DNA from 2 places in the Mesocryomonas fontinalis genome. Region 2 is predicted to be linked to the other one. Evidence: predicted binding sites of a transcription regulator. Region 2 holds the regulator's gene; the other holds the start of a gene.
The links. The regulator HrcA, encoded in region 2, represses chaperone genes, less so after heat shock. The targets are predictions, from matches to a motif close to GTTAGCACTCNCNNNNNGNGAGTGCTAAC.
Positions count from the first base shown of each region.

Region 1: the regulator HrcA is predicted to act here: its motif matches at 2,333-2,361, upstream of groES (co-chaperone GroES).

Region 1 is NZ_JBUZWG020000007.1:119,715-123,083, forward strand. It holds gene ACZL02_RS17485 (DUF2093 domain-containing protein) at 1-77, opposite strand, end outside; gene groL (chaperonin GroEL) at 242-1,897, opposite strand; gene groES (co-chaperone GroES) at 1,980-2,276, opposite strand; gene ACZL02_RS17500 (TIGR01459 family HAD-type hydrolase) at 2,695-3,369, shown strand, end outside.
Region 2 is NZ_JBUZWG020000012.1:42,601-45,969, reverse strand. It holds gene ACZL02_RS22830 (non-canonical purine NTP pyrophosphatase) at 1-603, opposite strand, end outside; gene rph (ribonuclease PH) at 627-1,343, opposite strand; gene hrcA (heat-inducible transcriptional repressor HrcA) at 1,570-2,688, shown strand; gene grpE (nucleotide exchange factor GrpE) at 2,795-3,369, shown strand, end outside.

The DNA.
Region 1 (3,369 bases), on a different contig from region 2:
CCGGGCTTCAGGATTTCGAAGTCGCCGTCGAGGTAGCGGATTTTGGCCTCGCCGGCGCTTTCCATGCGGTTCATCATCGGTCGGGCCTTCGTCAATTCGTTTCCCCGGTGAACCATCCAACGGGGCGACAAGTCAACCTTGTCCCCGGAAGCGGCTCCCGGACGCAGAAAGGGCCCGCCATCGCTGGCGAGCCCTCCTGTGGGGTAGATGACCGTCAGGTCCTCTGAGAAGCCGAGGCTTCTTAGAAGTCCATGCCGCCCATGCCGCCGCCCATGCCGCCCATGCCACCTGGCATGCCGCCGCCATTGCCGCCGTCACGCTTCGGGGCTTCCGAAATCATGGCCTCGGTGGTGACGAGCAGACCGGCGACCGACGCCGCGTCCTGCAGAGCCGAACGGACGACCTTGACGGGATCGACGATGCCCATCTGGATCATGTCGCCGTATTCGCCGGTCGCGGCGTTGTAGCCGAAGGTGACCGAGGAGTTGTCGAGGATCTTGCCGACGACGATCGAACCTTCTTCACCGGCATTGGTGACGATCTGGCGAAGCGGGGCCTGGAGGGCGCGGCGCACGATGGTGATGCCGGCTTCCTGGTCCTGGTTGTTGCCCTGGATGGTCAGAGCGTTGGAAGCGCGCAGGAGGGCGACGCCGCCACCGGCAACGATGCCTTCTTCGACGGCCGCACGGGTCGCGTTGAGGGCGTCGTCGACGCGGTCCTTCTTTTCCTTGACTTCGACTTCCGTCGCGCCGCCGACGCGGATGACCGCGACGCCACCGGCGAGCTTGGCCAGACGCTCCTGCAGCTTCTCGCGGTCGTAGTCCGAGGTGGTCTCCTCGATCTGCTGCTTGATCTGGGCAACACGCGCCTTGATCTCTTCGCCAGCGCCAGCGCCGTCGACGATCGTGGTGTTCTCCTTGGTGATGGAGACCTTCTTGGCGCGGCCAAGCATGTCGAGGGTGACGGTCTCGAGCTTGATGCCGATGTCCTCGGAGATGACCTGGCCACCGGTGAGGGTCGCAATGTCTTCCAGCATGGCCTTGCGGCGATCACCGAAGCCCGGCGCCTTGACGGCGGCGATCTTCAGGCCACCACGGAGCTTGTTGACGACGAGCGTGGCAAGAGCCTCGCCTTCGACGTCTTCCGAGATGATCAGCAGCGGCTTGCCCGACTGGACGACCTGCTCGAGCACCGGCAGCATGGCCTGGAGGTTCGAGAGCTTCTTCTCGTGCAGGAGGATGTAGGGGTCCTCGAGCTCGGCGACCATCTTCTCAGGGTTGGTCACGAAGTACGGGCTGAGGTAGCCGCGGTCGAACTGCATGCCTTCGACGACTTCGAGCTCGGTCTCGGCGGTCTTGGCTTCCTCGACGGTGATGACACCCTCGTTGCCGACCTTCTGCATCGCCGAGGCGATCATCTGGCCGATTTCCTTCTCGCCATTGGCGGAGATGGTGCCGACCTGGGCGACTTCGTCCGAGGTCTCGATCTTGCGGGCGGAAGCCTGCAGGGCCTCGACGACCTTGGCGACAGCCATGTCGATGCCGCGCTTGACGTCCATCGGGTTCATGCCGGCGGCAACGGCCTTGCCGCCTTCGCGGACGATGGCCTGGGCGAGAACGGTCGCGGTGGTGGTGCCGTCACCGGCCTTGTCGTTGGTCTTCGAGGCCACTTCGCGCAGCATCTGCGCGCCCATGTTCTCGAACTTGTCCTCGAGCTCGATCTCCTTGGCGACGGAGACGCCGTCCTTGGTGATGCGCGGGGCGCCGAAGGACTTGTCGATGACGACGTTCCGGCCCTTGGGGCCGAGCGTTACCTTGACGGCATCCGCGAGGATGTCGACGCCGCGCAGCATGCGTTCGCGGGCGTCACGGCCGAATTTAACTTCTTTGGCAGCCATTGTGATGGTCTCCAGCGGTGGACCCGAGAGCGGGCGGCACCGTGTTGAAAGGAACTAGAGGCAGATCAGGGTCGAGCGGCGATCAGCCGACGACGCCCATGATGTCGGACTCTTTCATGATCAGCAGGTCTTCGCCGTTGAGCTTGACCTCGGTGCCCGACCACTTGCCGAACAGGATGCGATCGCCGGCCTTGACGTCCAGCGGCTGGATCTTGCCCTGCTCGTCGCGCGCGCCGGCGCCGACGGCGATGATCTCGCCTTCCTGCGGCTTCTCCTTGGCCGTGTCCGGGATGATGATCCCGCCGGCCGTCTTGGTCTCGGACTCGACGCGACGAACAACGACGCGGTCGTGGAGGGGACGGAAGTTGACAGTTGCCATGATCGTTGGACCTTCAGCTGGGGAAACGGACCCCGAAAGGCATCCGCTTCGAGAATGTTGGCACTCACCAAGGGCGAGTGCTAGCGGGGCGGAGATAGAGCCGATGGGAGCCGTTTGTCAAGTCCACGTGATGGAAGAGGGCTCTGGTTCAGGGCTCGAAAACGCTGAGTTGGGCAACGGTAGATGCCCAAGGGCGAATGCCCCAAGCCCTGTAGGTGGCGACGGCCGACGGCTCTGTCCAGGGGATGTGGACGACGTCCAATATGAAGATTAACGGCACCGTCAGCGCCCTGTTCCCAAGAGGCCTCGCCGCGCGCGACCGCGGCAGCCTTCGCGTTGCGACGGCGTGGCCAGCTTGACCGGAGACGCCGTCCTGCTTATCGCCACGGCAGCAGCGCGGCACGCAAGCAGGATCGACATGGAACTCCAGGCCATTACCGGGCTCGATGCGGTCGCATCCGGCTATGACGCCATCTTCTGCGACGTGTGGGGCGTGGTGCACGACGGCGAGAAGAAGTCGCCGAGCGCCGAGGCGGCGCTCTTGGCGGCAAGACGCACCGGCCGGAAAGTGATCCTCCTCACCAACTCGCCGCGGCCGAACGAGGGCGTCGCTACTCAGCTCGACAAACTCGGCGTGACGCGCGAGGCCTATGACCGGATCGTCACCTCCGGCGACGTGACCCGCGTTCTGATCGCCGCCGCCGGCACCAGGCTCTTCCACCTCGGCCCTGCCCGCGACCGCGACCTGTTCGTCGGCCTGCCGATCGAACTGGTGGCGGAAGAGGAAGCAGAGGCGGTGATCGCCACCGGCCTGTTCAACGACGAGCAGGAAACGCCGGCCGACTATGCCGCGCTCCTTGCCCGGCTGAACGGGCGCAAGCTGCCGATGATCTGCGCCAATCCCGACGTGGTCGTGCACCGCGGCGACCGGCTGATCTGGTGCGCCGGCGCACTCGCCCGCGATTACGCAGCGCTCGGCGGCGAGGTCCGGATGGCCGGCAAGCCCTATGCCGCGATCTATGCGGTGGCCGCCGAGGCGGCTGGCGTCACCGATCCCGCCCGCGTGCTGTGCATCGGCGACGGACTGAACACC
Region 2 (3,369 bases):
CGAACGCGCGCGGTGCGAGAGCGGGCCGGGCGCCGTCCAGATCGAGCCGTGCTTCTCCTCGGCGTTCATCTCGCCGAAGGTCTGCGTGCTGCCGTCCGGCATGAACACCGGATCGTAGCCATAGGCGATCTCGCCGCGGCGGCCGGGCCAGACGAGGGTCCCCTCGCACTCGCCGAGATATTCCTGGGTATGGCCATCCGGCCAAGCGAGGCAGAGCAGCGAGACGAACTTCGCCCGGCGCTGGGCCGGCTCCAGCGCGCCTTTCTGCTGTAGCTTCTCCTCGACGAGGCGCATCGCCATGTCCCAGTCGCGGTCCGGGCCGGACCAGTCGGCGGTGTAGACGCCCGGCTCCCCGCCCAGCGCTTCGACGCAGAGGCCGGAATCATCGGCGAGCGCCACTTCGCCGGCTGATGTCGCCGAGGCAAGGGCCTTGATGCGGGCGTTCTCGACGAAGGTCGTGCCGGTTTCGTCCGGCTCGGGCAGGCCGAGTTCGCCAGCCGTCACCAGTTCGATCGGAAGGCCGCCGAGCAGGAAGTCGAGCTCGCGGATCTTGCCCTTGTTGTGGCTGGCGACGAGCAGGCGCCTGCCGTCGATCCTGCGCATCCCGGTGCTCATCGCCGTCTCCCTTACGCGATCGCCTGGCGCTGCAGCTCGACGAGCGTCGCGATGCCGGATTTCGCCAGGCCGAGGAGGCTCGCCAGTTCAGCCTCGCTGAACGGCTCCTTCTCGGCCGTGCCTTGGATCTCGACGATGCCGCCGCGGCCGGTCATGACGAAGTTGGCGTCGGTGTCGGCGGCGGAATCCTCGAGATAGTCGAGGTCGAGCACCGGCTCGCCCTTGTAGATGCCGCAGGAGATCGCCGCGATGTGGTCCTTCAGGACCTTGGAGCGCTCGACCATGCCGCGGCCCTCCATCCAGGCGAGGCAGTCGTTCAGCGCGACGAAGGCGCCGGTGATGCCGGCGGTGCGGGTTCCGCCATCGGCCTGGATGACGTCGCAGTCGATGGTGATCTGCCGCTCGCCGAGCGCGCCGAGGTCGACGATGGCGCGCATCGAGCGACCGATCAGGCGCTGGATCTCCTGGGTGCGGCCGGACTGCTTGCCGCTCGCGGCCTCGCGCCGCATCCGGTCGCCGGTGGCGCGCGGCAGCATGCCGTACTCCGCGGTGACCCAGCCCTTGCCGGAATTCTTGAGGAAGGGCGGCACCCGCTCCTCAAGGCTGGCGGTGCAGAGGACATGGGTGTTGCCGAACTTGACGAGGCAGGAGCCCTCCGCATGGAGGGAGACGCCGCGTTCGAGCGAGACGGCGCGCAACTGGTCATTGGCGCGTTTGGAAGGCCGCATGGGTAAATCCTGTCATGGGATGTGTCGCAGATGCGCCGAAGCGCGACTGGCGTTAACCGGCTTTTAACCGGCGAGGGGGCGGGGCGCAAAATAATTCCTGCGAGGAGCCGCGCGATCCCCGACCATCGCCCCTCCGGAAGCGACCAGAGAACGTGCAAAGAGCTGCCTTCGACGCTTGATAGAGGCGCTTGGCCCTTATGCTTCATGGCCTTATACTCCGCAGCCGATGCAGAGAGAACGTGCGATGAACGACTTCAGACAGCCGGCACCGGAATTCCCCGGCATGCTCGACGAGCGGTCGCGCGACATTTTCAAGCTGCTGGTCGAATCCTATCTCGACATCGGCGAGCCGGTCGGCTCCCGCGTGCTGTCGAAGCTGCTGACGACCTCGCTGTCGCCGGCCTCGGTGCGCAACGTGATGAGCGATCTGGAAGCGCTCGGGCTGATCTATTCGCCGCACATCTCCGCTGGGCGGATGCCGACCGAACTCGGCCTGCGCTTCTTCGTCGACGCTTTCCTCGAGGTCGGCGACCTGCCGCAGCGCGAGCGCGAGGCGATCGAGGCGAAGGTGCAGGCGACCGGCGACCTTCGGCCGATGGGCACGCTGCTGACCGAGGCGAGCCAGTTGCTCTCCGGCTTGTCGCGCGGCGCCGGCCTGGTACTGACGGCGAAGTCCGATCTCCGGCTGAAGCACATCGAGTTCATCCGGCTGGAGGCGACCAAGGCGCTGGCGGTGCTGGTCGGCGAGAACGGCGACGTCGAGAACCGCGTCGTCGACCTGCCGTCGGGCGTCACCGCCTCGCAGATCGTCGAGGCCTCGAACTTCCTCAACGCCCACATCGTCGGCCGAACCCTCGGTGAGGCGCGCGACCGCGTGCAGGCGCTGAAGGACGAGACCTCGACGGCGCTCGATCTCCTCAGCCAGGGGCTCGTCGAGGAGGGTCTCGCGGTGTGGTCGGGAGCGGCGATAGGCCAGCCGGCGCGGCTGATCGTGCGCGGCCGCGCCAACCTCCTCGAAAACGTCACGGCGTCCGAGGACCTCGAGCGGCTGCGCATGCTGTTCGACGATCTCGAGAGCAAGAGCGGCATCATCGAGTTGCTGGACCTTGCCGAGACCGGCAATGGCGTGCGGATCTTCATCGGCTCGGAGAACAAGCTGTTCTCGCTGTCGGGCTCTTCTCTCGTCGTCGCGCCCTATAGCGACGGCGACCAGAAGGTCATCGGCGCGGTCGGCGTGATCGGCCCGACGCGGCTCAACTACCGGCGCATCGTGCCGATGGTCGACTATACCGCGAGGCTGGTATCGCGTCTCCTGACGCAAGGCTCGGTCGGCCGGCGATCTTGATTTTCGCGGCCCGGCATTCGATATGCGGGCGACATCTACATTCACGTACCGGTGACCGCCGGGCTTCGGCCTGGCACGACCGGCGCGCCGGCGGATTGAAAGAGGAATGATGAGCGACACCGACAAGCGCGACGCCGAGATCGACGAGACCCTGGAGAACGAGGCCGAAGCCTCTCCGTTCGCCCGCGGGGACTATTCCGACGCCGACGCCGAGGCCTTCATCGCGCGCGCCGCCGCCGAGCGGATTGCCGATCTCGAGGCCGAGACCGCCGAGGTCAAGGACCGCATGATGCGGCTCGCCGCCGACATGGAGAACCTGCGCCGCCGCACCGAGCGCGAGGTCAAGGACGCCCGCACCTATGCGGTGACCAATTTCGCCCGCGAGATGCTGTCGGTGATGGACAATCTGCGCCGCACCGTCGCGGCCGTCCCCGCTGATTCCCGCGAGAATGGCGATGCCGGTCTTGCTGCCCTGATCGACGGCGTCGAGTTGACCGAGCGCGGCATGCTGGCGACGCTGGAGAAGTTCGGCGTCAAGAAGCTGGAGCCCGAGGGCCAGCGCTTCGACCCGAACTTCCACCAGGCTATGTTCGAGGTCCCGAACACCGAGGTCACTAACAACACCGTCGTCCAGGTCGTCCAGGACGGATACGCCATCGGCGACCGCGTGCTGCGCCCGGC